Regions from separate parts of the Bradyrhizobium sp. SZCCHNR1093 genome, predicted to be linked through region 2. Evidence: predicted binding sites of a transcription regulator. Region 2 holds the regulator's gene; each other region holds the start of a gene.
What was found. Region 2 encodes PhoB, which activates phosphate uptake and scavenging genes when phosphate is short. Its sites were predicted from a motif close to TGTCATNNANCTGTCAT; they were not measured.
Positions count from the first base shown of each region.

Region 1: the regulator PhoB is predicted to act here: its motif matches at 5,879-5,895, upstream of phnC (phosphonate ABC transporter ATP-binding protein).
Region 3: the regulator PhoB is predicted to act here: its motif matches at 3,404-3,420, upstream of phnF (phosphonate metabolism transcriptional regulator PhnF).

Region 1 is NZ_JAUHJJ010000017.1:58,062-68,334, forward strand. It holds gene QX070_RS31300 (sel1 repeat family protein) at 98-1,015, opposite strand; gene QX070_RS31305 (carboxymuconolactone decarboxylase family protein) at 1,519-2,064, opposite strand; gene QX070_RS31310 (peroxiredoxin) at 2,067-2,621, opposite strand; gene QX070_RS31315 (DUF1045 domain-containing protein) at 3,267-3,977, opposite strand; gene QX070_RS31320 (alpha-D-ribose 1-methylphosphonate 5-triphosphate diphosphatase) at 3,984-5,168, opposite strand; gene QX070_RS31325 (chloramphenicol acetyltransferase) at 5,165-5,827, opposite strand; gene phnC (phosphonate ABC transporter ATP-binding protein) at 6,009-6,818, shown strand; gene phnD (phosphonate ABC transporter substrate-binding protein) at 6,898-7,830, shown strand; gene phnE (phosphonate ABC transporter, permease protein PhnE) at 7,926-8,810, shown strand; gene phnE (phosphonate ABC transporter, permease protein PhnE) at 8,807-9,655, shown strand; gene QX070_RS31350 (ABC transporter substrate-binding protein) at 9,815-10,273, shown strand, end outside.
Region 2 is NZ_JAUHJJ010000002.1:922,042-932,314, reverse strand. It holds gene QX070_RS09940 (nickel-dependent hydrogenase large subunit) at 1-1,081, opposite strand, end outside; gene QX070_RS09935 (hydrogenase small subunit) at 1,103-2,194, opposite strand; gene QX070_RS09930 (nickel-dependent hydrogenase large subunit) at 2,428-3,867, opposite strand; gene QX070_RS09925 (HupU protein) at 3,864-4,880, opposite strand; gene QX070_RS09920 (HoxN/HupN/NixA family nickel/cobalt transporter) at 4,896-6,017, opposite strand; gene QX070_RS09915 (trypsin-like serine protease) at 6,189-7,505, opposite strand; gene phoB (phosphate regulon transcriptional regulator PhoB) at 7,651-8,358, opposite strand; gene phoU (phosphate signaling complex protein PhoU) at 8,375-9,091, opposite strand; gene pstB (phosphate ABC transporter ATP-binding protein PstB) at 9,122-9,943, opposite strand; gene pstA (phosphate ABC transporter permease PstA) at 9,940-10,273, opposite strand, start outside.
Region 3 is NZ_JAUHJJ010000017.1:69,844-80,116, forward strand. It holds gene QX070_RS31360 (ABC transporter permease) at 1-698, shown strand, start outside; gene QX070_RS31365 (ABC transporter ATP-binding protein) at 704-1,765, shown strand; gene QX070_RS31370 (phosphodiesterase) at 1,762-2,604, shown strand; gene phnF (phosphonate metabolism transcriptional regulator PhnF) at 2,641-3,366, opposite strand; gene phnG (phosphonate C-P lyase system protein PhnG) at 3,485-3,940, shown strand; gene phnH (phosphonate C-P lyase system protein PhnH) at 3,940-4,551, shown strand; gene QX070_RS31390 (carbon-phosphorus lyase complex subunit PhnI) at 4,555-5,658, shown strand; gene QX070_RS31395 (alpha-D-ribose 1-methylphosphonate 5-phosphate C-P-lyase PhnJ) at 5,655-6,539, shown strand; gene phnK (phosphonate C-P lyase system protein PhnK) at 6,532-7,326, shown strand; gene phnL (phosphonate C-P lyase system protein PhnL) at 7,346-8,044, shown strand; gene QX070_RS31410 (alpha-D-ribose 1-methylphosphonate 5-triphosphate diphosphatase) at 8,059-9,216, shown strand; gene phnN (phosphonate metabolism protein/1,5-bisphosphokinase (PRPP-forming) PhnN) at 9,213-9,854, shown strand; gene QX070_RS31420 (pyridoxamine 5'-phosphate oxidase family protein) at 9,832-10,273, shown strand, end outside.

The sequences.
Region 1 (10,273 bases), on a different contig from region 2:
TCCCATCGATATTTGGTTCTCGGGCGCAGCAGATCGCGGCCGACCGTCTCGCAGGGAGCGGTCGGGGGCGCGTCTCGAGCGCTCCGAGATTTATGCGTTAGCGCGCAGCCGAGATGCGTCGGCTGGCTTCCGGCGATCCTTGCTCCGCAGCCCTGAGATACCAGGCGCGCGCCTTGGCTGCGTCGGGAACGGCACCGAGCAACCGCGATTTCGTCAGTTCGGCCGGGTCATAGGTGCGCGCGAGCAGGAGGGAGGCGTCCGCAATCCCGGCGTCGGAAAGCCGCGTCAGGATCAGGCGCGCGCTGGCGACGTCGCCCGCGGCGAGCAGGTCGCGTCCGCGCTTCATCAGGGCATCGACCTCGTCTCGCGGCAACGGAACGGTCGGGCGAGGCGAGGCCATCGGGAGCGCAGGGGAGGGGGGCGAGACCGTCGGTGCTGCCGCGGCCGGCGCAGGCGACGTGGGCGCCGAGGGCCATGGCCGCATCGTCAGTTCTGTACTGCTGGGAGCCGCGAGCGCGGCGACCGTCTGCGGCGGGTCTTCCTGGGCGACCTTGGCTTCCGCGGGATCGATCTGGGCCAGGCTTTCCAGCACGGCGGTCGGCATGATCGGGCTCTTGCCGCCCGGCGTCGGCCCGCCGTTCTCGAAGGAGACCATGTTGACCACCATCAGGGCGATGGAGGCCGCGATGCCGACGGCGGCGCCGATCTTGATGATGCTGCCCAGCCGCAACGATTTGTCCGGATCCTCCGGCGGCAGGGGCATCACCACGGGATCGAGCTTCGCGCTCCAGGCGCGGTGCACCTCCTCATCGTCGAGGTCAAGGGCCGCTGGCCGCGCCGGCAGGAAGCTTGGCCGGGACACCAGATGATGCGGCAGGGGGACGCCGTCGGCGGGCGGATCGAATGCCGTCGGGCCGGCCTCCGTCTGGCGGCGGCGCGGCGCATATCTGCGGAGCTCTTCGTTCGCCCAGGGCGGCGCTGGTTTCGCCGGATCGTTCTGATCTGGAGCACTCATCACTAGCCTCCTGTCTCCGACGAACGTGTCGTGGGAGATAGCTTCAGGACGTCGGGCGCGCGCGGTCCAACCGAAGCGCGCATGATGCGACATCGGGGACATTGCATCAACGCTTCCGTCGAGACCGACAGGTCCGGTTTCCTTCCGACATGCACGCCATCGTTTTCGCGCGCCCTGGTCACAATCGATGTTGCTTGGTCCCTAAGCTGATCAATGTTCTTGTCGGGAAGGGTGAGTAGGTAAGGCTATTTGATGGAAATTTCCCGGCGCGCCGCATCGGTGATTGCTCGCGATGCGCGAGACCGAGGCCGAGTTCTGCGCTTTGCGGAAAGATCGGCTGGAGTATCAGGATGCCGCAGTCATCTCGACTTTGCCGCGAGGTCAGGGGCTTAGCGGACCGAGGAGTTGCAGGCGCGCCGCGAAACTCTGCAACTCAGGCGAGAAAGGGCGAAAAACAAATGCGGCCGGACAATGCCGGCCGCATTCACATATCCGATCGATTTTTATTCCGCCGCCAACGCGACGGACACACAAGCGGCTTCGATCGCAACGGCAACCGACTGGATGATGGCGGCAAAGCGTACGGCGGTCTGGATCGTGGCCGCGGGCACGCCCGCGTCCTGCAGGACCTTCTCGTGCGAATCGATGCAGGTGCCGCAGCCGTTGATGGCGGACACCGCGAGCGACCACAGCTCGAAATCGGCCTTGTCGATGCCGGGGTTGGCGATGACGTTCATCCGCAGCCGGGCCGGCATCGTCGCGTACTCCTTGTTCGAGGCAAGGTGCACGAAGCGGTAGTAGACGTTGTTCATGGCCATGATCGCGGCGGCCGATTTCGCCGCCGCCAGAGCGGCGGGCGACAGCTGCGCGGCCGCAACCGATTCCAACGCCGCCACGACGCTCGGATTGCGAGTCGCAATCGCGCACGCGACGAACAGGCCATATTTGGCCTGCGGCGACAGCGTCTCGTCGGAGGCCATTGACGACAGGTTGAGCCTGATGTCCTTGGCGAAGTCCGGGATCTGGTCCTTCAGTTGCTCGATCGACATGATCAGGCGACCTTCAGGGTCTCGCCGCCGACTTCGCGGTTGCACGGGCAGAGCTCGTCGGTCTGCAGCGCGTCGAGCACGCGCAGCGTGTCCTTCGGAGCGCGGCCGACATTCAGGTTGGTCGCATAGACGTGCTGGATCGTGTTGTCGGGATCGACGATGAAGGTGTAGCGGTAGGCGACGCCGTCGGGCGAGCGGACGCCGAGGCCGTCGACCAATGCGCCCTTGGTGTCGGCGAATTGCCAGATCGGCAGCTTGTGCAGATCCTTGTGGTCGCGCCGCCAAGCCAGCTTGCAGAACTCGTTGTCGGTCGAGCCGCCGAGCACGACGGCGTCACGATCCGCGAAATCCTTCGCAAGGCGCGCGAACTCGGCGATCTCGGTCGGGCAGACGAAGGTGAAGTCCTTCGGATAGAAGAAGATGATCTTCCATTTTCCGGGGAAGCTGGTCTCGGTCAGGGTCTCGAAGGCGCTCTCGCCCTTCTCTTCCTGAAGATGAAAGCCGGGTTTCACGCCGACGATTTCAAACGATGGCAGCTTGCTTCCGATTCCGAGCATTGGGGCACTCCAAGAAAATTATTGCGCTGCAATAGCGAGGCTCATTGTGCATTGCAAGCGATATGCCATTCGTTTTTAGTAGCAGTGGATTGTCGAAAACCCGACACTTGGCGGCAACATGCTGCAAGTGCGAGGTCGTGGCGATGGGGAGCTTGTGGATGGAGCTGGCTTAGAGCGTCGGCTTCGTGACATTGCGATCGGACATCGAGCGACGACAGCTGGAGCGCGCGCGTCGTCGCCACGGCAAAAGGAGGTTGATGTCCCGCTGAGTCGGAGTGCCATGCGACCTCGTGTTGACGGTCTCGACGGCGGCCGACGTGCAATTTCTTTGTGCGGCCGAAGTGGCAAAATTGACATTATCGCCTTAGTAGCGATGCACGTTTGACCACGGCGACTCCTGAAGCGGCAGCAAGGCGACAAGCCGTCGGCAGATCACGGCGCGGCACGATGCAAGGTGTGGCACAGCGCACAGTGTTGTCAGCTTTTCAGCAGATCGCGTCTGTTATTTCGCCTTGCTGCGCGATGATCTGACCATAGTCTCCTCGCAGATTTTCATCACCATGAGCGAAACTGTCTCGGCATCAAATTCAAGCGCGAGCCTGTCGATCGATCGACAATGATTTCTCGCGACCTCAGCCGCGCTCGCTAGCTGCCTTGGATGGCCATGAGCGGCCAGTCTCCGATGATGCGGAAACGCTGGTGGGCATTGGGCTGGCGGAACAACACAATCCTGTCGATCCGGAGCTCTGTCAGTGACAGTACCGCGAATCTCTCCTGCAGCATCGTCAGGATCGGCCGGCGCCGTTCGTCGGACAGCCGGCAGGTCAGCGTCATGTGGAAGCGGAAATCCTCCATGACATAGGGATAACCCCAACGATCGAGATGATCGCGCTGCCGTGGTGTCAGCAGATCCGGCTTGCGCCGAGCACGGTCGTCGGCGGTCATCGGTGCGCGAAACGGCTCGAAGGCCTGGACACAATCGGCCGCGAACTGCTGCAGGATGGGGGACAGCTCGCCAGGGATCATCGCGATGAATCCGCTGATCGCGTCCACGATCGGACGGATGGCCGGGACGGCTCGCGGCGTGGCCGCGAACTCAGCACAAGCGGCGCAGAGCGCGGCTTCGCTCTCCGCATCCGCCAGCTCGAACGGAGCCTTCAAGGTCGCGTGAAAGCCGTATTTGCGCGGGTCTGCGGTCAGCTCAGCCCAGTCTGGAACCGCGCGGACGATCTCGCTCGGAAAGCTGCGGTCATCGCCGCTCCACGCGTCGTAACCGAGCAGGCTCGCGCCGAATTCCGCCAGGTCGGCTGTCGCTGGTGGAGCATAGTAGATCGCATAGCGCGGAAAATTGGCCATGGTTCGCTACTCCGCCGCCATGGCACGCGCCGGCCGGGCGTTCAGCCGGTCCATCTCGGTGAGATAGACCAGCCGGCCGGACGCGATCACAGCGACGACGCGGGGGCGCAAAGGCATGCGGTCGTCGACCAGAATGATATCGGCGCGGCGGCCCTCGGCGAGCACGCCGCGGTCCGCCAGCCCGGCTGCGCGTGCAGGGCCGCCCGAGATCAGATCCCAGGCGCGCACCAGCGGAAGAACGCCGTCGGCAGCAAGCCGGTACGCTGCCAGCAGCGGCGCGGGATAGTAGTAGTCGGAGGCCAGCACCGAGCAGAGGCCCTTGGCGATCATGTCGCTGGCCTTCGTCCACCCGGTATGGCTGCCGCCACGGACGACGTTGGGCGCGCCGAATACGATCGCGTCGCCCCCTTGAGCGGCCTCGCGTGCAGTCTCCTCGTTGACCGGAAATTCTGCAATGGTCACTCCCTGGCTGCGAAACGCCTTGCGCATGGCCGGGCTGTCGTCGTCGTGCGACAGCATGCGGACACCAGCCTTGCGTGCGATCTCGGCCAGCCGCGCGATCGAGGCCGGAACGGCATCGGCGCGAGCGGCGATGCGCGCGACCAACCGGTCGAACTCAGCGCCGGGCAGGCCGGTGCGGTCGACCATGCGCTGGCGCTTGTGCGGCTTGTCCAGACTCGCCACCGTCGAATCCATGTGATCGTTGAAGGCGAACAGGTCAACGCGCCGGTCGGCGAGCCACCGGCCGATCTCCTCCTCATCGTCGAGATTGAAGGTCTCGTGGCGCAGATGGAAGCGCGTGTCGGCCGCGAGCCGCGGGCGCAGCGCTTCGATCGATTCGAGCAGGCGCCGCGCATTGTCGGCGCTGCGCAGGCCCGGCTCCCATGACCAGGTCGTCGCGTGAAAGACCGTGGTGATGCCATTGCTGATGGCCTGGCGGTCGCTGTCGATCAGCGCGACGTCGGTCGGGAAGTCGACCCCGGCGCGCGGCATCATCTGGCGCTCGAACGCATCGCCGTGGATGTCGACGATGCCGGGGAGCACGGTGAGTCCCTCCGCATCGAGTTCGAGACCCGACCGGCGTCCCGGTGTCCCGATGCCTGCGATCACGCCGCCGGATATGATCAAGGAAGTGTCTACGAGGTCGGTATCGACGAGGCAGCGGCCCCGCGAGATGGAGATATCGGTCATGGGGCGGCACTCTGCCGCACCGCGACGCGCGCGTCGAGGGCAGCTTCGTATTTGTCGAGAAACGCAGTGATCGCGAGCTTGCGGAAATCCGGCAGCGCCGCGCGCAGCGCCTCGTGATTCCAATCCCACCACGCCAGATCCAGCAGCCGCTGCTCGACCTCGCGCGGAAACCGGCGCTTGATCGGCCGCGCCGGATTGCCGGCGACGATGGTATAGGCCGGAACGTCCTTGGTCACGATGGCTCCGGCCGCCACGACCGCGCCGGTGCCGATGTTGCGGCCCGGCAGCACGATCGCGCCATGGCCGATCCAGACATCGTGTCCGATCTGGACATGATGCTCTCTCCGCCAGGCGAAGAACTCCACATCGTCGGGCTCTCCTGGAAAATAGGCGCTGGCGCGATAGGTGAAATGGGCCTGCGTCGCCCGCTGCATCGGGTGGTTGCCCGGATTGATCCGGGTCATCGCCGCGATCGAACAGAACTTCCCGATCGTCGTGTAGGTGATCTGGGAATCGTTGACCACATAGGAGTAGTCGCCCATCGTCACCTCCTGCAGGATGGTGCGGGCGCCGACCTCACAATAGGCGCCAAGCGTCACGTCCTGGAGCTTGGCCGAAGGGTCAACGGTTGGTTCAATTGAAAGCGACTTGCCGGCCATCTCACGTCCTGACTCTACTCTCTACATCTGTGAAGGTGTCGGATCTCCCCTATGACAGGCGCGTGACATCTGCATGACTGCGACCGGCGTGTGGACGAGTGCGGCGCTGCGGTGTCGCTGTCACATAACTGTAGAATCCAGACGCTAGCGATAGGCCAGAGCGAGGCGTCTGGAGAATTCAATGCTGGTGGTGGATGGCCTGACGTGCCGTTTTGGCATGAAAGCCGCAGTCGACAATGCATCCTTCTCAGTTGCACCCGGCAGCTTCGTCGGCGTGATCGGGCGTTCCGGCGCCGGCAAGTCGACCTTGCTGCGGTCCATCAATCGTCTGAGCCCGGTGAGCGGCGGCCGCATCCTCTTCAAGGATCTCGACGTGACGGCGCTGCGCGGCCGCGATCTGCGGCAGTGGCGTGCGCGCTCGGCGATGATCTTCCAGCAGTTCAATCTGGTCGGCCGATTGGACGTGCTGACGAACGTGCTGATGGGGCGACTCGCCGAAATCCCGTCGTGGCGCTCGCTGGCGCAGCTCTGGCCGGCGGAGGATGTCGCCATGGCGCTGTCCGCGCTCGAGCAGTTCGACATGGCCTCCCTCGCAGCGCAGCGCGCCGATCAGCTCTCGGGCGGGCAGCAGCAGCGCGTCGCGATCGCGCGCGCGATGGTGCAGAACCCCGAGATCATTCTCGCAGACGAGCCGATCGCCTCGCTCGATCCCCGTAACACCAAGATCGTGATGGACGCGCTGCTGCGCATCAACAAGCATTTCGGCATCACCGTCGTCTGCAACCTGCATTCGCTCGATCTGGCGCGCAGCTATTGCGATCGCCTGATCGGCATGGCGACCGGACGGATCGTGTTCGACGACGTGCCGTCGGCGCTGACGGCGCAGATCGCACGTGAGCTCTACGATCTCGAGGCGGACGAGGTGATGGGTTCGATCCATCCGGCACCGGCGGCAACGGTGCCGGCACTCGGCGAAGCCGCCGTGGCCTGAGACGCGGATTTCTGCAAGCTCGAGCTTCCGCATGGCGCGGGGGCGAGACCTGTTCCTTACTGCAACAAGAGGGCATGTTATGATCAATCGTCGCATCGTTCTGGCGGGCGTCGCTGCGCTGGCTTTCACGGCCTCGGCGTCAGCCGAGGACTGGAAGGCGAAGTATCCTGAGCTGACCTTCGCCGTGGTCCCGGCAGAGAACGCTTCGGGTGTCACCGAGCGCTGGACGCCTTTCGTGAACTATCTCTCGAAAGAGCTGGGCGTGAAGGTGACGCTGCGTATCGCCAACGATTACGCGGCCGTGATCGAAGGTCAGCGCGCCGGCAACATCCACATCGCGAGCTATGGCTCGGCGTCGTTTGCCCGCGCCCGGCTCACCGGCGTCAAGACCGATGCCTTCGCCAACGACATCAACTCCGACGGCAGCACCGGCTATTATTCGGTGTTCTTCGTCAAGGCGAGCAGCCCGTACCGGAAGGTCGAAGACCTCAAGGGCAAGAATCTCGGCCTCGTCGATCCGAACTCAACGTCGGGCAACAACGTGCCCCGCTTCGAGCTCAACAAGATGGGCGTGACCGACGCCGAGACGTATTTTGGCAAGGTTGTCTTCACCGGCAGCCACGAGAACGCGGTGCTGGCCCTGTCCCAGGGGACTGTCGACATCGCGGCCAACCAATGGACGAGCGACAACGATTCGACGTTGGCCCAGATGCTGACCAAGGGCATGCTGAAGAACGCTGACGGTTCGCCGATGAAGAAGGACGACTTCCGCATCATTCACAAGTCGGCGCCGATCATCAACGGCCCCTACGCCTACAACACGGACCTGCCGGACGATCTGAAATCGGCGATCGCCAAGGCCTTCTTCGATGCGCCGATCAAGGACAAGGCCGCCTTCGACCGTCTCTCCGACGGCCAGAAGAAGGGCTTCCACCCTGCCACGACGAAGGACTGGGACGGCACGATCGACCTGATCAAATTCGTCGACAGCCTGCGCAAGAAGGCGTCCTGATCGACGATCCATCGATGGTAAGCCGGGTCCCGTGGGGCCCGGCTCGTCCGTTGAAGAATCCCTCACACGTCCGAACCAAGAGCAGCACGAGCCCGATGGCTGTTGCCGTTTCGATCCTCCCAAGCCAGCAGCTTGCGGCTCTGAACGAGACCTATCGGCGGGCCGTTTCGCGCCGTCGATTGCGTCTTGCCCTGTCCGCCATGGTATTCCTGGCGGTGCTCTTCGCCGCGGCCATCGGTGCCGAGGTCAATCTGCGGACGTTCTATACCTACTTCGGCAACTTCATCAGCTACTTCGATCGCATCTTCACGCTCGACGACGGGCAGCGGGTCTGGACCAATCTGCCCGAATGGTTCTGGGGCTTCAAGAAGTGGATCAAGCTGCTGGCAGAGACGCTGCTGATCAGCTACGTCGGCACGATGGCCGGAATGCTCGTCGCATTCGGTCTCAACTTCCTCGCCGCCGAGAACACCTCGCCCGCGCCGTGGATCCGCTTCACGGTGCGCCGGCTCCTGGAATTCGCCCGCACCGTTCCGAGCGTCGTGTTCGCCCTGATCTTCGTCATTGCTTTCGGGCTTGGGCCGATCCCGGGCGTGCTCGCCATCGCCCTTCATTCGAGCGGTGCGCTCGGCAAGCTGTTCTCCGAGGTCGTTGAGAATGCCGACATGAAGCCGGTCGAGGGCGTGCGCGCCACCGGCGCGAGCTGGCTGTCTTGCATGCGATTTGCCGTGCTCCCTCAGGTTATTGCGGGTTTCTCCAGCTACACCTTGCTGCGCTTCGAGATCAACGTGCGCGAGGCTTCCGTGATGGGCTTCGTCGGCGCTGGCGGCATCGGCCAGGAGCTCGTGGTCGCGATCCGCAAGTTCTACTATTCCGACGTCAGCGCCATACTCGTCATGATCGTGGTCACGGTGTTCCTGATCGATATCGGCACCGGCTGGCTACGCGGCCGCCTGTTCGGCTCGGAGGCCCGCACATGAGCATCTCCGGCTCACCGGACGCGAAGCAGCTTGCCGAGCGCTACCCGCATATTTTCAATCGGTCCCTGTCCGCACGTTTCGCAACGCCGGTCGTGCTGCTGCCGGCTCTGGCCATCTTCGTCTTTGGTCTCGTCGATCTCGACTTCTCGCCGTCGCGGATGCTGTCCGGCCTCGGCCAGCTCGGCTGGATCGCGCGAATGATGCTGCCGCCAGATCCTGGCTCGTCGCTTCCGATCTATCTCAAGGCGCTCGGCGAGACGCTCTCGATCGCGGTGCTCGGCACCACCTTGGCGGCCGTCTTCGCGCTTCCGGTCAGCCTGCTTGCGGCCAGGAATATCGTCCCGTCGGCCGTCTTCCGCTTTCCGGTGCGTCGCCTGTTCGACACCATTCGCGGCGTCGACACGCTGATCTGGGCGCTGGTCTGGATCAACGTCGTCGGCCTCGGGCCCTTCGCCGGCGTGCTGGCGATTGCGGTTTCGGATTTCGGTGCGCTCGGCAAGCTGTTCTCGGAGGCGATGGAGAGCGCCGACCGGAAGCAGGTTGAGGGCGTGCGTGCGGCCGGCGGCAGCGCGTTGCACGAGATCCGCTTCGGCCTGCTGCCGCAGGTTCTTCCGGTGATTGCCGGCCAGGTGCTCTACTTCATCGAATCCAACACGCGCTCGGCGACGATCATCGGCATCGTCGGCGCGGGCGGCATCGGGCTACAACTGGCCGAGCAGATCCGCGTGCTGGAATGGCAGAAGGTGTCGTTCCTGATCCTGATGATCCTGGTGGCGGTGGCCGCGATCGACTGGATCTCGGGCAAGCTGCGCTTTGCGATCATCGGTCGCCGCGCCGTCGCTTGAACGTCGCGGCATCTGAAGGTTGCGATCGTTCGTTGACGAACGATCAAGGTGCGGCTTTGGCTGTGTGCACTGCACTTTCTGTCGCAAATCCTTCATGTGCGGCCGTTAGGGGAAGCTCCGGAACTGGCCGCCGTGCCAGGGAATACGGAGTCTGTCTTCATGAAGGTCACCCGCCTCGTTCTCGCTCTTCTCGCGCTGTGTGTTGCCGCGTTGTGGCAGCCGGCCAAGGCCGCGGACGTCATCTGCTACAACTGCCCGCCGGAATGGGCCGACTGGGCCTCGATGCTCAAGGCGATCAAGACCGATCTCGGCTACGACATTCCACACGACAACAAGAACTCCGGCCAGGCGCTGGCGCAGATCCTCGCCGAAAAGAGCAACCCCGTCGGCGACATCGGCTATTTCGGCGTCACCTTCGGCATGAAGGCGAAGGCGCAGGACGCGCTTGAGGCTTACAAGCCCGCGAACTGGGATCAGGTCCCCGCCGGCTTGAAGGATGCGGATGGCTACTGGACTACGATCCACTCCGGCACGCTCGGCCTGTTCGTGAACAAGGACGCGCTCGGTGGCAAGCCTGTTCCGGCCTGCTGGAAGGATCTGCTCAAGCCCGACTACAAG
Region 2 (10,273 bases):
GTCCCTTGGTCTCGTCGGGGTATTTGTACCAGGAGTGAACCACGAACTCCTGGATCTCGTCCGGATTGGCGTGATCGACCGGAAACACCTCGGACAGGTTGCCGTTGATGATCGCGCCACGCGGCAGCTTCAGGCTCTTGGCGGAGTAGTCATTGGCATGCTCGGGCACGTCGCCATAGGCGAGCACGCTCTTGCCGGACAGGCCGCCGCCATAGAGCCAGTCCTTGTAGAAGGAGCCGATCGCGGCGACGTCGGGCAGATAGACCATCTCATTGAACTCGATCAGGCGATCGATGATCGAGGAGACGAGATTCAGCCGCTCGATATTGATGGCGCCGACCGCACCGGTGCCGTCGATGTTGATCGGACACGGCACGCCACCCACGAGCCAGTTCGGATGCGGGTTCTTGCCGCCGAAGATGGTGTGGATCTTGACGATCTCCTTCTGGAAATCGAGCGCCTCCAGATAGTGCGCCACCGCCATCAGGTTGGCTTCGGGCGGCAGCTTGTAGGCCTTGCTGCCCCAATATCCATTCTTGAACGGGCCGAGCTGCCCCGACTCGACGAACTTCTTGAGGCGGGTCTGGAGGTCCCTGAAATAGCCGGGCGACGACAGCGGCCAGCTCGAGATCGACTGCGCCAGTGTCGACGTCGCCTTCGGATCGGCCGAGAGCGCCGAGACCACGTCGACCCAGTCCAGCGCGTGCAGATGATAGAAGTGCACGACGTGGTCGTGCACTTGCAGCGCAAGCTGCATGAGGTTGCGGATGGAGTTGGCATTCTCCGGAATGGTGATGCCGAGCGCGTTCTCGACCGCGCGCACCGATGTGAGCGCATGCGTTCCGGTGCAGACGCCGCAGATCCGCTCGGTGAAGGCCCAGGCGTCGCGCGGGTCGCGATTCCTGAGGATCACCTCGATGCCGCGCCACATCGTGCCGGTGGAAACCGCATTGCGGATGACATTGTCGGAGTCGACGTTGACCTCGACCCGCATGTGTCCCTCGATGCGAGTGACCGGATCGACGACAATGCGCTTGCCGGAATTGTCGAGATTGAAGCCGTTGGGAGTCTGGATGCCCATCGTTGCCTGCCCTGAATGCGATCAATGATCTTGTTTGGCGTCGTCGCGCTTGGTGGCGAGCCGTTTCACGGCCGTCACCGCCGCATGCGCCGCGACCGCTGCGCCCACCGTGCCCGCGGCCACCATGCCGACCTGGTCGGCGTTGTGCTCGATGCCGAACTGCTTGATGTTGGTGAGGCGGTCGTAGAACGAGCCCTTGTCCCAGAAGCCGTCCTCGGAGCAGCCGATGCAGCCGTGACCGGACTGGATCGGGAACGACACGCCGCCGTTCCAGCGCACCGTCGAGCAGGCATTGTAGGTGGTCGGGCCCTTGCAGCCCATCTTGTAGAGGCAGTAGCCCTTGCGCGCGGCCTCGTCGTCCCACTCCTCGACGAACTGGCCAGCGTCGAAATGCGGTCGGCGATAGCACTTGTCGTGGATACGCTGTGAGTAGAACATCTTCGGCCGGCCCTGGCGGTCGAGCTCCGGCAGCTTGCCGAAGGTGGTGATGAAGGTGACGACGCCGGTCATGACTTCCGCGATCGGCGGGCAGCCCGGCACCTTGATGATCGGCTTGTTGGTGATGACCTTGTCGATCGGGGTCGCCTGCGTCGGATTGGGCTTTGCCGCCTGCACACAGCCCCAGGAGGCACAGGCGCCCCAGGCGATGATCGCCATGGCGTCCTCGGCCATCATCTTCAGCTTCTCGACGAACGGCTTGCCGCCGTCGATGCAGAACATGCCACCTTCGTTCAGCGGCGGATTGCCTTCGACCGCAAGAATGTACTGTCCCTTGTACTTCGCACGCGTCTCGTCGAGGATGGCCTCCGCCTGGTGGCCGGCCGCCGCCATGATGGTGTCGTCATAGTCGAGCGAGATCATCGACAGCACGGCATCCTTCACCAGCGGATGCGCCGAGCGGATGAAGCTCTCCGAGCAGCACGTGCACTCCAGCCCGTGCATCCAGATGACCGGCGTGCGCGGCTTGGTTTCGAGCGCATTGGCGATGCGGCTCGCCGCGACCGGGCCGAGGCCGAGGCTCGTCGCGGTCAGGCTGCAGAATTTGTGAAAGCTGCGCCGCGTGATGCCCTGACGCCTGATGACGCTGTAAAAGGTTTCCGTTGCCGCGCCCATGAGTCCTCCCCTGACATCGCGTTGGCGATCATCTGATCGCGTTCTGGCGAGAAGGACAGCAAGATGCGGGCCAGCATCATTGCTGGATTTGAATCATAATGATTTCAGATGCTTGAGGCGGTGCGATCGCAGCGACGGAGCCTTCGGTGGTGGATCGCGCGCGACAATCGGAAATCACGCGCTTTGCACCGACAATCTTGTTTCCGCTTGCCGCCTGCCTGTGTGCAGCGCGCTCAATGCGCCGTGCAGACCATGCAGGGATCGAACGACCGCACCACGTGCTGGATGCCGACCGCACGCGCGCCGGCATCGCCGACCTCGGTGCCGACGAGCGCCTGCTCGAGCGGGCCCGCAACGCCGTTGGCGTCGCGCGGCGAAAAATTCCAGCTCGTCGGCGCGATGATCTGATAACGCTCGATCCGGCCGGAGCGCACTGCGAGCCAGTGGCCGAGGCTGCCGCGCGCAGCTTCCACGAGCCCGACGAAATTGCCGTCGACCGCGCTGGCGCTGTTTTCGCAAAACGGCTCGTTGAGACGCAATGCCTTGATCCAGTGCTCGATCGACAGCGCGAGCTGCGCGGTTTCGATCAGCCGGGCGATGACACGATTGCGGACATTGCTGCGACCGCTCGCGAGCAGCGCGGTGACCAACGGCTGACCGTCGATGGCCTGCCTTGCGAGAGCGCCGACCTCGACCGGTTCTCCCGCGAGACGCGGCGCCTTGCACCAGCTATAGGCGTCGGCTTTGTCGGCATCGGGCACGGTGCGGCTCTCGGACGGATCGAGCGACGTATCGTGCATCCAGGCGTGCGAGACGTCCTCGGTGATGCCGTCCGACGGCAAAGCCTGGACCTCGCCACTGCTCGTGCGGACGCCAGCGCGAAAACGAGCTCCATTGAAGTCGTGATACGCGCCGAAGCTCATCAAGAGACCTGGTCCGCTGCCGAGGTCGGCCAGCGCGAGCGCATCGGCCAGCCGAAGGAAATGCGCGAAGTCGCCGGCTCGGCCCTCGCGCCAACGGTCGAGTTCGTCCGGCGTCGACAAGGCGAGCACGTTCTCCAACTTGTCGGCGAACAGGACGCGCTCAAGGAAACCGCGAAACGACGCCGCGATCGCGCTGAGCCGCACGCGCTCGCCGAGCTCGATCGCGCGGGTCGTCCCGCCTGGCTGGAAGGCGAGACTGTGCGGCCATTTGCCGGCGATCAGGCCCATGATCTCCAGCAGTCGCGCGCGCGCCGGCAGCGCATCGCGGGCAGCGCTGCCCTTCGTCGCCGCGAAACGTTCGGCCGCGGCCGAATGCCAAGCGTGCGAGGCATAAGCATCGCGGGCGAAGTCCGGCATGAAGAAGATGTAGAAATGCGTCAGATGATCCGCCGCGTTCTCGGCCGCGTGCGCGATGTTGCTCGCGAGGATGCCGTTTGGTGCTGCCGCAATGCCCATGGCCTGGCGCAACGCCGCGGCGGCCGCGATCGATTGCGACACGGAGCAGATGCCGCAGATGCGCGGCGCGATCACCAGGGCGTCGAGCGGCGGCCGGCCCTCAAGGATCTGCTCGAAACCCCGATAGAGCGGCGCCGTCACCTCCGCCCGCGCGACGCGGCCGCTCTCGATATCGAGCCTGACCTCGAGATCGCCTTCGACACGATTGAACGGTCCGACCGTGATCCGCGTCATGGACGGCGCTTGTCGCCGGAACGGCCCGGCGGCACCACGACATGATCGGCCGTCGCATTGAGTCGGACGCGGCGCGGCGTGGCCGATTTCGACAGCGCTGCGAGCGCGACGAACCAGGCTTTCGGCATGTCGGTGGGAAGGCCGACGGGGATGCCGGCGAGCTTCGCCGTCTCCAGATAGTTCTGCGCGCTCTCGAAGCCCGGCGAGGTGCAGGCGATGCAGGCATAACCGCCCTTGGTGCAGGAGCCGCCGCCGTTCCACGAGCGCTGATTGCAGTCGCCGACCGCCTGCGTTGCGCGGCAGCCGAGATGCTCCATCAGGCAACCGCGCTCTGACATCGCTTCCGCACTCGCCTTGAACTCGTAGAACTCGTTGCGTGAGCAGCCGTGATGAGCGAGGTGGTTGGCGATGAAGGTCGGACGGCCGACTGTGTCGAGGCCGTCTGCCGTCAGATCGCCCGAGGTAAGCGCCAGCAGGCTCTCCATCATCCAGCCCGGATGCGGCGCACAGCCTGCGACGTTGATCACCGGCAGCCCGCGTTTCGAGCGGAAGGCCGCGCCAAGCGCGCCGCCGATATCGCTGCCCTCGAACTGCAGTCCGACCGCATCGGTCGGATTGATGCCAGCCGCGGGAATGCCGCCATAGGCGGCGCAGCTGCCGACGGCAACGACGTAGTCGGCCAGCGGCGCCAGATCGAGCAGCCAGTGATAGATCGAGCGGTTGGTGCCGGCGAGCATGTTGAAGCGGCCGGTCAGACCAGGTCCGCGCGCCACCGAGCCTTCGAGCACCAGCAGATCGAGCCGCTCGCGACCGTCGCGGATCGCCTCCAACAGCTCCACCACCTCGTCCCCGGTCTGCTCGCTGACGGAGGGATGCCATACCAGATCGATGCCGGATTGGCGCAATTCGTCGAACCAGCCGGACGCGCCGCTTTCCAGGATCGACATCGTGCAGCCGCCGCAGCTCGCGCCCTGCAGCCACAGCATCCTGATCGTTCCCTCCGAGCCGACCATCATGAGGCCCCGCTCCTAGCCCGTCTTATGCGTTCCGCTTCGTATCGCCGGCGGGTTTAGCGCCCCCGCACGAACGCTGGCAAGCGCTTCGCCGGGCGTCGCCTCGGAACCGCGCTGACTGCGACCGAGCAGCATGGCGACCGCCCAGATCAGTCCGAACACGCCGATCGCGACGAGCCCGAGATTGGCGACGTCGCCGCCCAGCGCGGTGGCGACGTCAGCCCATCCCCCCGTCAGGCCAAGCCGCGGCGCCAACAGCGTGAACGCCTCGAAGCTGCCGATCACCAGCGCGATGGCAACGGATGCGCCGGTGATCACGAGGTTATAGCGCAGCTTGCGTGCGGGATCGGTCAGCGCCCAGCGATAGGCGCCGACCATCAGCATGCTGTCGGCGGTGTCGACGGTGGCCATCGCAGCCGCGAACAGCGCCGGGAATACCAGCACATGGGCGAGGCTCGCGCCGCGCGCAGCCTCGGTCGCCGACAGGCTGAGAAGCCCGATCTCGCTCGCGGTGTCGAAGCCGAGACCGAACAGGAAGCCGAGCGGATACATGTGCCAGGCGCGTCCCACCAGGCGGAGCACGGGGCGCAGCAGGCGGATGAGGATGCCCCGTCCGCTGTTTCCGGCTGTTTCCATCTCGGACTGCGGCTGTGCGGCGCGGCGCCAGAGGTTCACGAACAGAATGAGGTTCGCCAACGCGATAAGCAGCAGGAAGCCGGCCGATACCGACGTGCCGATGACGCCGCCGATCGCCCTGATCGCACTCTCTTCATCCAGGAGGTCGGCGCCGGCGATGAGGCTCACGACGATGGTGGCGATGACGACGACGCTGGAATGGCCGAGCGCAAAATAGAGGCCGGCGGCGCGCGGAGGGTTACCGTCCTGCACCAGCTTCCGCACGACGTTGTCGATGGCCGCGATGTGATCCGCATCGACCGCATGGCGCAGCCCGAGCAGCCAGGCCAGCATCGCGGTGCCGACGATGGCGGGCCGGTCGGCGTAGAGCGCGAATGCCCAGGCCCAGGCGAGCGCGTTGGCCGCGACCAGCCCGCCGACGAGCGCAACGTTGCGGCCGGGCTGCGACCGCCACCACAGCAGCCGCGCGGCCCGAGGATGATCAATTGGAACAATCGTCATACTCGGACTATAGCAAGAGCTAGGCCAGTTCGGTAAAGGCCCCGCTGCAGGCGAAAGCTGCAGGAAAACCTGGGTGGCGCTTCCCGGACCGCCCTCTCGCTTGGCAACCCGCTATCCAGTCACGCACAGATCATGACCAGCGGCGGGACCTCGTCTCTCTCGCTCCTTCCCTCACCGCGCCGAGGCACTCTGCGCCGCGATCTCGCGGCGCACGACCGCCTCGAACTGGCTCGCGGGGGCGGCGAACATCAGCCGGGTCTCCTCGTGGAACGCCGAGAAGATGCCGACCACGGCCGGCTCCCCGCCGACCTCGGCCAGGATCGGCGAGCCCGAATAGCCGAAATTGGCCAGGCAATGCACTGTCAACAGCCGGGCATCCCCGGTCATGCCGGCGCTGCAATTGCGCTGGCCGGTCGGCGAATAGCGCCGCTCCTGGCCATAGCCGATCTCGGAGATGGTTCCGGCCGTGGTCGCAGCCGCGAGCTCCTCGCGGGTCAGCGCCTTGACCGCCACCGGCTTCGACGGCAGCGCATCCTTCAGCACGATCAGCGCCCAATCGGCGGGCGAGCGGTCGAGCGACCATCTGTCGTGCCGGGTCGGGACGAAATCGGGCGCCACGATCAGCTTGTCGGCGACCGACGATGCCGCCGGCGTGCCACGGTTCATGCCGGCCAGGAAGCGGACATTGCCGGGGCTGACCTGCGCCACGCCGTTGAAGACGCAATGCGCGGCGGTGAGCACGACGCGCGGCGCCACCAGGGTGCCGGTGCACCAGCCGCCGCTCGAGTATTGCGCGACGGTGACGACGCCGATCGACGACGCCGGCCAGGAGGTGGGATCGACGACCTCGCCGATGTGGCGATCGAGCCCGAGCAATTGCTCCGGACGCGGAGTGGCAATGCCCGCATCCGCCGATTCCGGTTTCGGCTGCCAGGACGCAATGGCGCTCTGGGCCTGGACGCGCTGCGGCTCGGTCAACCTGACCCGCTGCACGTCGCGGCCGGCCGATCGCACGCCACTACGGCCCGCCATCACCAGCCAGGCATAGCCCTGCACGACGTCCTGTTTCACACCGCGGCCGTCGAGCAGCATCAGGCCGAGCATGTATTGCGACTGGGCGAAGCCCTGCGCCGCGGCGCGGCTGAACCAGCGACTGGCTTCGCCGTAGTTGGAGGCAACACCCTCGCCATTGACGTAGGCGATGCCGAGATAATGTTGCGCGACGGCGAGCCCCTGATCGGCGGCCTTGCGGTACCAGGCCAGCGCCTCGCTCGGATTACGCGGCACGCCCCAGCCGAACGCCTGCATGAAGCCGACGTCGAACTGCGCCCGCGCATCGCCCTTGGCGGCCAGCGGCAGCAGCCGTCGCATCGCCGCCGCATGCTGCCCGTTGCCTGCCGCCGCGACCGCGTCCTCGAGCTCGGCGGCCGGGGCGCCCGCCAAGCTGCCGAGCAGCATGACAAGAGATATGATGATGGTCTTGATCAAGGGCGTCCGCTGGGACCGAAACATCGTGACGGGCCACGAAGCAGACACGATCAAGACGGCGGCGGCGTGGCGGAAAGCGGACCGCGATCTCCTCAATCGGGCCCGCTCGCGCCTCACACCTTCTTCATCCTCACGCCCATCGCCCTTACACCTGCTCGCTCTTGGCGAAGCGATCATCGAGCGCATAACCGGCGCCGCGCACGGTGCGGATCGGGTCCTGCTCGCGGCCGGGATTGAGCAGCTTGCGCAGGCGGCCGATATGGACGTCGACGGTGCGCTCGTCGATGTAGATGTCGCGGCCCCAAACGCTGTCGAGCAGCTGTTCGCGGCTGAACACGCGGCCGGGGTGCTCGAGGAAGAATTCGAGCAGGCGGTATTCGGTCGGGCCGAGATCGATCGGCCGCCCCGAGCGCGCCACGCGGCGTTTCTCGCGGTCGAGCTCGATGTCGCCATAGGACAGCACGGTCGCCAGCCGCTCCGGGCTCGCCCGCCGCAGCAGGCCTTTCACGCGCGCCAGGAGCTCCGGCACCGAGAACGGCTTGACGATGTAGTCGTCGGCGCCGGTGGCGAGTCCGCGCACGCGCTCGCTCTCCTCGCCGCGCGCCGTCAGCATGATGATCGGCAATTGCCGGGTCTCGGTCCGCGCGCGCAGGCGGCGGCACAGCTCGATGCCGGAGAGGCCCGGCAGCATCCAGTCGAGCACGACGAGATCCGGAACGCGCTCCTTCAGCCGCGTGTCGGCCTCGTCGCCGCGCGCCACGGTCTCGACCTCGTAGCCTTCGGCCTCGAGGTTGTAGCGCAGCAGCGTCGTCAGCGCCTCCTCGTCCTCCACCACCAGAATTCGGGCGCCCATGTCTGAACCGTCTCTCTTAGTTACCGGGAATCGTCGTCGCGAAGCTCGTCATGTCGCCCTTCGGGCGCTTGTCCATGATCTGCTGGCCTTCGATCATATAGAATACAGTCTCGGCGATGTTGGTCGCGTGATCGCCGATGCGCTCGATGTTCTTGGCGCAGAACATCAGGTGGATGCAGAACGAGATGTTGCGCGGATCCTCCATCATGTAGGTCAGGAGCTCGCGGAACAGCGAGGTGCAGATGGCGTCGACTTCCTCGTCGCCCTTCCACACCGTCATCGCCGCCGGCAGGTCATGCGCGGCATAGGCGTCCAGCACCGTCTTGACCTGCGACTGCACCAGATCGGTCATGTGCTCGAGGCCGCGGATCAGCTTCAGCGGATGGAAGTCGCTCTCCAGCGCCGCGACGCGCTTGCCGATGTTCTTGGCGAGGTCGCCGATGCGCTCCAGATCGGTCGCCACGCGCATCGCGCCGACGATCTCGCGCAGGTCGACCGCCATCGGCTGGCGACGGGCGATCGTGAGCACGGCGCGCTCCTCGATGATGCGCTGCAGCTTGTCGACCTCGGCGTCGGTGGCGACCACCTTCTGGCCGAGCGCGATGTCGCGCCGCACCAGCGCATCGACGGAATCGACGATCAGCCGCTCCGCGAGGCCGCCCATCTCCGATACCAGACGGGTCAGGTCCTGCAGATCGCTGTCGAACGCCTTGGCGGTATGTTCACTGGCCATGATGATCTCCTGAAGGCAATGTCGTCGGCGTCAGCCGAACCGGCCGGTGATGTAATCCTGGGTCCGCCGATCACTCGGCGAAGTGAAGATCTTGCTGGTGTCGTCGAACTCGATCAGCTCGCCGAGATACATGAAGGCGGTCTTGTCGGAGACGCGCGCCGCCTGCTGCATGTTATGCGTCACGATGGCGATCGTATAGTTTTCGGCCAGCTCCTGGATCAGCTCCTCGACCTTGGCGGTCGAGATCGGATCGAGCGCCGAGCACGGCTCGTCGAACAAGATCACCTCCGGCCGGACCGCCACGGTGCGCGCGATGCACAGCCGCTGCTGCTGGCCGCCGGACAGCGACAGGCCCGAGGCGTTGAGCTTGTCCTTGACCTCGTTCCACAACGCGCCGCCGCGCAGCGCCTTCTCGACCCGGTCGTCCATCTCCGACTTCGAGATCTTCTCATAGAGGCGGATGCCGAAGGCGATGTTTTCGTAGATCGTCATCGGGAACGGCGTCGGCTTCTGGAACACCATGCCGACCCGGGCGCGCAGCAGATTCAGATCGAGCTTGGGATCGAGGATGTTGGTGTTGTCGAGCATCAGCTGCCCGGTCGCCCGCTGGCCCGGATAGAGATCGTACATCCGGTTGAAGATGCGCAGCAGCGTGGACTTGCCGCAGCCGGACGGGCCGATGAACGCGGTGACGCGGTTGGTGCCCAGCGACAGGTTGATGTTCTTCAGCGCGTGATGGTCGCCGTAGTAGAAGTTGAGGTTGCGCGCGGTCACCTTGGCCGGCGCATCCGGAAGCGCCTTGCCGTGAAGAGCGTGATTGGGCTGACTGACGGAGACGGACAGTTCGGTCATTTGGTGTTCCTCTCGGCGCCAAGAATGCGTGCACCGATGTTCAGGGCGAGCACGGCCAGAGTGATGAGAAGGGCTCCGCTCCAGGCCAGTTGCTTCCAGTAGGCATAAGGGCTCTGGACGAAATTGTTGATGGTGACGGGCAGGTTCGCCATCGTCCTGGAAAGGTTGAGGCTCCAGAACTGGTTCGACAGCGCGGTGAACAGCAGAGGCGCGGTCTCGCCGGCGACGCGGGCGGTGGCAAGCAGCACGCCGGTGATGAGGCCCGAGCGCGCCGCCCGATAGGCGATGCGGCGGATCACCAGCGAGCGCGGCAGGCCGAGCGCAGACGCC
Region 3 (10,273 bases), on a different contig from region 2:
CCGCGGGCGTGACCGTCAACTACTTCCGCGGCATTCAGTCCGGCGTGACGCTGCAGTGGGTGGCCCAGGTCTGGGAGCTCTACGCGGGCACGATCATGGCATCGATCCTGATCGCGCTGGGCACGCTGGCGGTCACGCTCGTGGTCGGTGTTCCCGCTGCCTACGCGCTCTACGTTCGCGGCGGACGGCTGGCGCGGCTGGTCGAGGAGATCATCACCTTGCCGCTCGCGATTCCCGGGCTCGCCATCGCGCTGGCGCTGCTGCTCACCTATGGTGGCTTCGGCAGCTTCCGTCGCTCATGGCTGTTCATCCTCGCCGGCCATGTGATCTTCACGATGCCTTTCATGGTGCGCTCCGTGATGGCTGTGTTCGCGACCATCGACGTCAAGTCGCTCGATGAGGGCGCCGCGTCGGTCGGAGCCGCGCCATGGCGCCGCTTCATCGATGTCATCGTTCCCAATGCCGCGCCGGGGATCCTGGCCGGCAGCCTCATGGTGGTGACGCTATCCCTCGGAGAATTCAACTTGACTTGGATGTTGCATACGCCGCTGACCAAGACGCTGCCGGTCGGCCTCGCCGACAGCTACGCATCGATGCGGCTGGAGGTCGCATCCGCCTACACGCTGATCTTCTTCGTCATGATCATCCCTCTGCTGGTGGCCATGCAATGGATCGGCGAGAGAGGGAGCCTGCGGTGAGCCCGATGACCCGGCATGGAGCCGCGCTGAAGGTCGAGAATTGCGGCAAGACCTTTGCCGACGGGACCTGCGCGCTCGCGCGCGCCACGCTCGACATCGCGCAGAGCGAGACGCTGGTGCTGTTGGGGCCGTCCGGCTGCGGCAAGACCACGTTGCTGCGGATCGTGGCCGGGCTCGAAACACCCGATGCGGGCGGGCGCGTGCTTTTCGACGGCAAGGATCTGACGAGGCAGCCGATCGAGAAACGCAATGTCGGCATGGTGTTTCAATCCTACGCGCTGTTCCCCAACATGACCGTCGCTGACAATATCGGCTACGGGCTCAAGATCCGCGGCGTGCCCAAGCCGGAGCGCGCCGCGCGGGTCGCCGAGCTGGTCGCGCTGACCAACCTCGCCGGCCTCGAAGATCGGCGCATCGATCAGCTCTCGGGCGGTCAGCGCCAGCGCGTCGCGCTCGCGCGCGCGGTCGCCATCCGGCCGAGCGTGCTGCTGCTCGACGAGCCGCTCACAGCCTTGGACGCAGCGCTCCGCGAGCGGTTGCGCGGCGAGCTCAACGGCCTGTTGCGTACGCTCGGCATCACCGCAATCTACGTCACGCATGACCAGGCCGAAGCCATGGAGCTCGGCGACCGCATCGTCGTCATGCGCAAGGGCGCCATCGCCCAGGTCGGGACGCCGCGCGAGATCTATTTCACGCCCGCCGACCGCTTCGTCGCGGAGTTCGTCGGCGCGGCCAACATCATCGAGGCTCAGGTCGACTGCGCTCACCTCGTTCTGCCCGGAGGGAGACAGCCGATCGCTGAGCCCGGCTCGCGCAGCAAGGCGGTGGCGATGGTTCGGCCGGAAACGATCGGCATCGTCGACGCGGCGGCATCGTGCCTGACCGGCCTCGTCGACAGCGTCCGCTTCGCCGGTGATCGCCAGCGGATCATCGTCCGCGACGCCGCCGCCGTTCCACTGACGGTGGACGCACCGAATACGATCAGGGTCAGCGCGGGTGAGCGGATCGGCCTGTCGATTGAGCCGAGCGCCATTCGTCTGCTGCCGGAGCAAGGCGGATCAGCATGACTAGGCGTCCCGTCACCATCGCACAGATTTCCGATCTGCACATCAAGGCGCCCGGCCGGCTCGCCTACCGCCGGGTCGATACGGCGCGTGCGCTGGCCCGTAGCATCGCGGAACTCAACCGGTTCGAGCCGAAGCTCGATCTGGTGGTGATCTCGGGCGATCTCGCCGATACGCCGTCGCCGGCCGAGTACGATCATCTCAAGGATCTTCTCGGCGAACTCGAGATTCCATTCGCCGCCGTGCCCGGCAATCACGATTCACGCGAGCTGATGCGCGCGGCGTTTCCGGGCACTCTCCATGGTGGACCTACCGGTCCGCTGAACCGGCATGTGGCGTTGGCCGATCTCGATCTGCTTCTGCTCGATTCCAGCGTGCCCGGCCATCCGCATGGCGAGCTCGATGAGGCGAGTCTCCAATGGCTCGACGCCGCGCTGTCCGCCTCCAGCGAAAAGCCGGCCTTGCTGTTTCTGCATCATCCGCCGTTCGCCACTGGCATCTGGCACATGGACCGGCAGAACCTGCGCAACGCCGACGATCTCGCGGCCATCCTCACGCGCCATCCGCGGGTGCAACTGATCGGATGCGGTCACGTCCACCGCGCGGCACTGACCCGGTTTGCCGGCATTCCCTGTGCGATTTGCCCGGCACCGAACCATGCCGTCGCTCTCGACCTGGCCGAGCTTCGACCCCCATCCTTCCGGATCGAGCCGCCGGCCTTTCACCTTCATGCCTGGTTTCCAGGACCGGGATTCGGAACGGTCGTCACGCATCAGGTGCCGATCGGGGATTTCGACGGGCCGCATCCGTTCTTCAATCAAGACGGCACGCTCATCGACTGAGCGCGCAAGGACGCGACAAAGCCATGGATGTCTGGTCTAGCTCTCGACCTCGAACGTCACGCGCTCCGCGGCGAAGCGCGAGCGCTTGCTGACGAGCGGCGTCGCATCGGCATCGATGTCGGTGCTGTCGACGACTAGCACCGGGCGCCCAATCGCGAGGTCGAGCCGTGCGGCGTCGCTTGCGTCGGCGATGGCTGCCGTGATCCTGGTCGTGCCGCGGCGATAGTCGCGAATGCCGTAATGCGCGAGCAGCGCCGTCATCGAGCGGACCGACGCGAAGATGTGACCGGCCTCGGGAAATCGCTCGGACGACAGCCAGGACGTGCTGACGCAGATCGGGGTCTTGTCGGCAAGACGCAGTGCCTCGATTCGGACCAGCGGAGCACCCGTCTTCAATCGCAGCTCGCGCGCGAGTTCGCGCGTTGCGGGCTCTTCGGACGCTGCGATCAACTGCCCACGAGGCTCACGCCCGCCGGCGCCCACGATCTCGGAGAACCTGGTTCGCGATCTCAGCGGATATGACAGACGAGGCGCTTCGACATAGGTGCCGCTGCCGCGCTCGGCGCGCACGAGGCCGCGCTGCGCCAAGGTCGCGAGCGCGCGCCGTACCGTATGACGGTTGACGCGGTAGGTTTCGGCGATCTCGGTCTCGCCGGGCAGGCGCGTGCCGGCGGCGAAGCGGCCGTCGGCGATGTCGCGCTCGATGCCGTCGGCCACCCGCCGCCACAGCGCCACGCCCGAATCGGCGCCCTGCATGCTCATCGCGGCTCCCCGCTGTCCGGCCTCGAAATCACGTCCATGTCATCAAACAGTCATGGCGCTTCGATACGAAGTTGTCTATTAACATAGACAACTTCGTATCGGCAAGATCGGGATGAAGATGGACGGCGAGACGGCGATGCAGGACCGGCGCAGGGCGGTGATGCGGGTATTGGCGCATGCCTCGCATGCGGACATCCGCGCCAGGCTCGATGGCCTCGCGCTGCCTGAGCATCGCGACCTGCGCCCGGCGGAGAATGGCCTCGTGATGCTGCGGGGCCGGATCGGCGGTGATGGAGCGCCGTTCAATGTCGGCGAGGCGACGGTGTCGCGCGCCGCGGTACGGCTGGAGAGCGGCGAGGTCGGGTTCGGCTATGTGCTCGGACGCGACGCCGCCAAGGCGCGTCTGATGGCGCTGTGTGACGCGATGATCCAGTCACCAAGCCACACGCGATCGATCGAGACGCAGGTGGTTGCGCCGCTGCAGGCGCAGATGCGCACTTCGCGCGAGCACCGCGCAGAGGAGGCTGCGGCCACGCGTGTCGATTTCTATACGATGGTGCGAGGAGAAGGCTGATGGCTGCCGCCGCTTCCGATCTGCAGCCTGGTTTCGCCGACAATGTCCTGTCCGCGCAATCGACCTTCCGTACCGTCATGGAGGCCATGGCGCGTCCGGGAAATGTGCGGCAGGTCGAGGTCAATGTCGGCCGGCCCTCGTCCATGATGCCTGGTGCTGCCGCGATCGCGTTGACGCTGTTCGATCATGATACGCCGATCTGGCTCGATGCGCCGCTCGCCGGCACGCCCGAGGTCGGCGCCTGGCTCAAGTTTCACACCGGGGCGCCGATCGTCGCCAATGCCGCGCTCGCCTGCTTTGCAGTGGCGGCGGACCCCGAAGCGCTGCCTGATTTGAATTCATTCGCGCTCGGCAGTGCTGAGTACCCCGATCGCTCGACGACGCTGATCCTGCAGGTGCCGAGCTTGTCCGGAGGGCCGGCGTTCAAGCTGCGCGGTCCGGGCATCGACGGGACGACATTGTTCCGTGCAACGGTCGCGCCCGCCGACCTGTTCGAGCGGCTGTCGATCAATGAGAAGCTGTTTCCGCGTGGTGTCGATGTGGTGCTCGTCGATGGCTCGTCCATCGTCGCCATCCCGCGGACGACCCGACTCGTTTCCGCAGGAGAGTAAGGCATGTATGTCGCCGTGAAAGGTGGCGAGCGCGCCATCGAGAACGCGCACCGGCTGCTGGCGCATGAGCGCCGGGGTGATCGCGACGTGCCGGAGCTGTCGCTGGCGCAGATCTCCGAGCAGTTGGGGCTTGCCGTCGATCGCGTGATGACCGAGGGCTCGCTGTACGACCGCGAGCTCGCGGCGCTCGCAATCAAGCAGGCGCGTGGCGATCTGATCGAGGCGATCTTCCTGGTGCGCGCCTTCCGCGCGACCTTGTCGCGCTTCGGCGCAAGCGAGCCGGTCGACACCGGCGCGATGCGGGTGCAGCGGCGCGTCTCCTCGACCTTCAAGGACATTCCCGGCGGCCAGGTGCTCGGGCCGACCTTCGACTATACGCATCGGCTGCTCGATCCGCAGTTGGCGGCAGGCGCCGAGCCGGAGCCGCCGGCCCGTGCCGAGGCGCCGAATGCGCCGACGCCACGTGTCACCGACATTCTCGGCCAGGACGGCTTGATCGAGCCGTCGCCGCAAGCCGAGGTTGGCGCGCCGGTCGGCGATCTCACCCGCGATCCCCTAGGCTTTCCCGCCGATCGTGATCTGCGGTTGCAGAATCTCGCACGCGGTGACGAGGGGTTTCTGCTCGCGCTCGGCTACTCGACCCAGCGCGGCTATGGCCGCAATCATCCCTTCGCCGGCGAGATCCGCTTCGGCGAAGTCGAGGTCGAGTTCTTGGCCGAGGAGATCGGCTTTGCGGTGCCGCTCGGATCGGTCGAGCTGACCGAATGCCAGATGGTGAACCAGTTCAAGGGGTCGGCCACCGAGCCGCCGTGCTTCACGCGCGGTTACGGTCTCGCCTTCGGGCAGAGCGAGCGCAAGACGATGTCGATGGCCCTCGTCGACCGAGCCTTGCGCGCGCGCGAGCTCGGCGAGGATATGGTTGCACCGGCGCAGGATGAGGAGTTCGTGATGTCGCACTCCGACAATGTGCAGGCGACCGGGTTCGTCGAGCATCTGAAGCTGCCGCACTATGTCGACTTCCAGTCCGAGCTCGGCCTGCTGCGCAAGCTGCGCCAGGAGTTCGCCGAGGCCAATGCCGCTCCTGAATTGAAGGAAGCTGCGGAATGAACGCGCCGACGTACAACTTCGCTTATCTCGACGAGCAGACCAAGCGGATGATCCGCCGCGCGATCCTGAAGGCGATCGCGATTCCGGGCTATCAGGTGCCGTTCGCGAGCCGCGAGATGCCGATGCCCTATGGCTGGGGCACCGGCGGCGTGCAGGTCACCGCCGCCATTCTCGGTCCCGACGACGTGCTCAAGGTCATCGACCAGGGCTCGGACGATACGACCAATGCGATCTCGATCCGCAAATTCTTCGCCAAGACTGCGGGCGTCGCGACCACGACGTCGACGGAAGAGGCGAGCGTGATCCAGACCCGTCACCGAATTCCCGAGGCGCCGCTTCACGAGGGGCAGGTGCTGGTCTATCAGGTGCCGATCCCGGAGCCGCTGCGCTTTCTCGAGCCGCGCGAGACCGAGACCCGCCGCATGCATGCGCTGGCCGAGTATGGACTGATGCACGTCAAGCTCTATGAGGACATCGCACGCTTCGGTCACATCGCGACCTCCTACGCCTATCCGGTCAAGGTCAATGCGCGCTACGTGATGGATCCGTCGCCGACGCCGAAGTTCGACAATCCCAAGATGGACAATTGCCCGGCGCTGCAATTGTTCGGCGCGGGACGCGAGAAGCGAATCTATGCCATTCCGCCGTTTACATCGGTCGTCTCGCTGGACTTCGAGGACCATCCGTTTACGCGCTACAAGTTCGACGCGCCCTGCGCGCTGTGCGGCGCGGAGGATTCCTATCTGGACGAGATCGTGACCGACGACAAGGGCAGCCGCATGTTCGTGTGCTCCGATACCGATTACTGCGAGGGCCGCCAGGCGTCCGGACATCGTGGCGCGCAGAGCGCCGCCCCGCACAGGGAGAGCGCCCATGGCTGAGATGATCAGCGCCTCCGATCAGCCGCTGCTCGTCGCCGAGGGGCTTGCAAAGAGCTACGGCCGGTTGGCGGCATGCCGCGACGTCTCGTTCGTGCTCTATCCCGGCGAGGTGCTCGCCATTGTCGGCGAGTCCGGCTCGGGCAAATCGACACTCTTGCAGATGTTGTCGGCGCAACTGGCGCCGACGGCTGGCCGCGTGTCCTATCGGATGCGTGACGGGGTGCTGCGCGATCTTGCCGGGCTCGGGGAGTCCGAACGCCGTTTTCTGTTTCGCACCGATTGGGGCTATGTCCATCAGGACCCGGCGCAAGGCCTGCGCATGGCGGTTTCGGCGGGCGCCAATGTTGGCGAGCGGCTGATGGCGGTCGGCTGGAATAACTATGGCCGGATCAGGCAGACCGCCTCGTCATGGCTCGCGCGCGTGGAGATCGACGTCGCCCGCATCGACGATGCGCCGCGGACCTATTCCGGCGGCATGCGGCAGCGGCTGCAGATCGCGCGCAATCTCGTGACCGAGCCCAGGCTCGTGTTCATGGATGAGCCGACTGGGGGGCTCGACGTGTCCGTGCAGGCGCGCCTGCTCGATCTGATGCGCAGCCTCGTCAACGAGCTTGGCCTCGCCGCCATCGTCGTGACCCACGATCTGGCCGTGGCGCGGTTGCTGTCTCATCGTGTGATGGTCATGAAGGAGGGGCGGGTGATCGAGACCGGTCTCACCGACCAGGTGCTCGATGATCCGCGCGAGCCTTACACGCAGCTCCTCGTGTCCTCGATCCTGCCGCCATGATGCAATTGGGCCCAATGCGATGACCGTGATGATCGATGTCGAGAATGCAGAGAAGACCTTCACCATGCATCTGCAGGGCGGCATATCGCTGCCCGTGGTGCGCGGCGTGTCGTTCCAGGTCAAGGCGGGCGAATGCGTCGTGTTGTCGGGACCGTCGGGCGCTGGCAAGTCGTCGATCCTGAAGATGATCTTCGGCAATTACCGTTGCGATGGCGGCCGCATCGGCGTCCGGCACCAGGGCGAGATGACCGATCTCGCCGGCGCCGAGCCGCGCCTGGTCCTGAATGCGAGGCGGCAGACCATCGGCTATGTCAGCCAATTCCTGCGCGCGGTGCCGCGCGTCCCTGCACTCGATGTTGTTGCCGAACCGCTGCTCGCGGCCGGCTTGCCGCGCGACGATGCGCGGGTGCGGGCAGGTGGGCTGCTGCGACGGCTGAACATTCCCGAGCGGCTGTGGTCGCTGCCGCCGTCGACCTTCTCGGGCGGCGAGCAGCAGCGGGTCAACATCGCGCGCGGCTTCATCTCCGAAGTTCCGGTGCTGTTGCTCGACGAGCCGACCGCGTCGCTCGATGCGGCGAACCGCGCGGTTGTGGTCGACCTGATCGCAGCGAAGAAGAAGGACGGAGTGGCGATGCTCGCGATCGTGCATGATGACGAGATCCGCGCGCAGATTGCGGATCGCATGGTCGACGTCATGACATTCGCCGCGGCGGCGTAAAGGGACAATTGCAGATGAGCGCGAACATGTCCGATCTCGTGATAGGAAATGCCAGGCTGGTCCTCGCCGACCGCGTCGTCGAGCAGGGCTGGGTGGCGATCGCGGGAGGCCGGATCGCCGAACTGGGCGAGGGGACAGCGCCGGTTGGCAGCCTGGATGCCGGCGGCGACCTGTTGATGCCCGGCCTGGTCGAACTGCACACCGATCACCTCGAAGCGCATTTCGTGCCGCGCCCGAAGGTCTACTGGGATCCCGTTGCTGCCGTCATTTCCTATGACGGGCAGCTTGCGACCGCGGGCATCACGACGGTGCTGGATTCGCTGCGGGTGTGGAGCGAAGAGGGCGCCGAGGGCGTCGACGGCCAGGCCAATGTGCTCGCGGATGCGATCGCGACGGCGCGCGACGGCGGGTTGCTGCGGTCCGATCACTTTCTGCATCTGCGCTGCGAGGTGCCGATGCCGACCGTGGTCGAGGAGGCGCGGCAGCTGGCCGGGCGCCCGGATGTGCGGCTGATGTCGCTGATGGATCATACGCCCGGGCAGCGCCAGTTTCGCGACGAAGGCAAGCTGCGCGACTACTATCGCGGCAAGAGCGGCGGCAAGACCGATGCAGAGCTCGACGTGATGTTCGCGCGGCGATTCGCCTATCAGCAGGCCTATGCGGCACCGAACATGCGCGACATCGTTGCGCTGGCGAAGACCCATGACGTACCCCTGGCCAGTCATGACGACACCACTGAGGAGAACGTCGCGGACGCGATCAAGGACGGCATCGCAGTCGCGGAGTTTCCAACCACGATGGAAGCCGCGCGGGGCCTTCACCAGGCGGGCATCAGCATTCTGATGGGCGCTCCCAACGTCGTGCGCGGCGGGTCTCACTCCGGCAATATCGCCGCCGTGGACCTCGCGCGCGAGGGCCTGCTCGACATTCTGTCGTCGGACTACGTACCGTCGAGCCTGCTGATGGGCGCGCTGCAATTGCCGCAGCGGGTGCCCTCCATCGATCTTGCCGCAGCCGTCCGCACCGTCACCAAGGCGCCCGCCGATGCCGTCGGCCTGCATGATCGCGGTGAGATCGCCGCAGGCAAGCGTGCGGACTTGATCCGTGTTCATGTCGCGGGACAGTTGTCGGTCGTGCGCAGCGTCTGGCGGGAAGGGCAGCGGGTGGCATGAGCGGAACCGAGGTTGCATCGGCGAAGACATCCGAGAAGCTCGGTCCCGGCCGCCTGATCCTGGTGGTCGGGCCGAGCGGCGCGGGCAAGGACACCTTGCTCAACGTGGCGCGCCGCGAATGCGCCAGCGATGACCGGATCGTTTTTCCGCGGCGGATCGTCACGCGCGAGGCCTCGGCTTTCGAGGATAATCTCGAGATGAGCGCGTCCGCTTTTCGTGAGGCGCTCAGCGCCGGTGAGTTCGCGCTGCATTGGGAGGCCCACGGACATGACTACGGCGTGCCGCGCGCGATCAAGAATGACATCCTGGCCGGCCGCATCGTGGTCGTGAACGTCTCGCGAACGATCATTCCCGCCGCGCGCCGGGACTATGCCGACGTCATCGTCGTCGCCATCACTGCGCCGGCAGATGTTCTCGCCGAACGGCTCGGCAAGCGGCACCGTCCGAGTGACGGCGATATCGGTGAGCGTCTTCACCGGGCGGTGAGCGAAGACACCGTGGCGGATGTCACGATCGTCAATGTCGGCGATCCCGAGCCGCACGGTCACAGGCTGGCGGAAATCATCAAGCGACCGATCGACGCAGAACCGATCGGATCCGAGGGAGGAGGCGGCCATGTCGATCATCACCACGATTGAGCAGCTCGAGGCGATCTATGGCGAGACGGGGCTGGCATCGACGGCGAAGGTGGCTGATCGCGTGACGCCGCACTACCGGATCATGATCGAGAAGTCGCCGTTCGTGGCGCTCGCGACCTGCGGTCCTGAAGGTCTCGACTGTTCGCCCCGCGGCGATCTTCCCGGCTTCATCCGTATCCACGATGACAAGACCCTGATGATGCCGGATCGCCGCGGCAACAATCGCGTGGATTCCCTGCGCAATATCGTGCGCGATCCGCGGATCGGTCTGCTGTTCCTGATTCCGGGATCGGGCAATACACTGCGTGTGAACGGACACGGTCATCTGTCGACGGCTCCCGATCTGTTGGAGTCGTTCCGGATGGAAGGCAAGCCGCCGCGCTCCGTCCTGGTCATGGCGGTGGAAGAGATCTACTTCC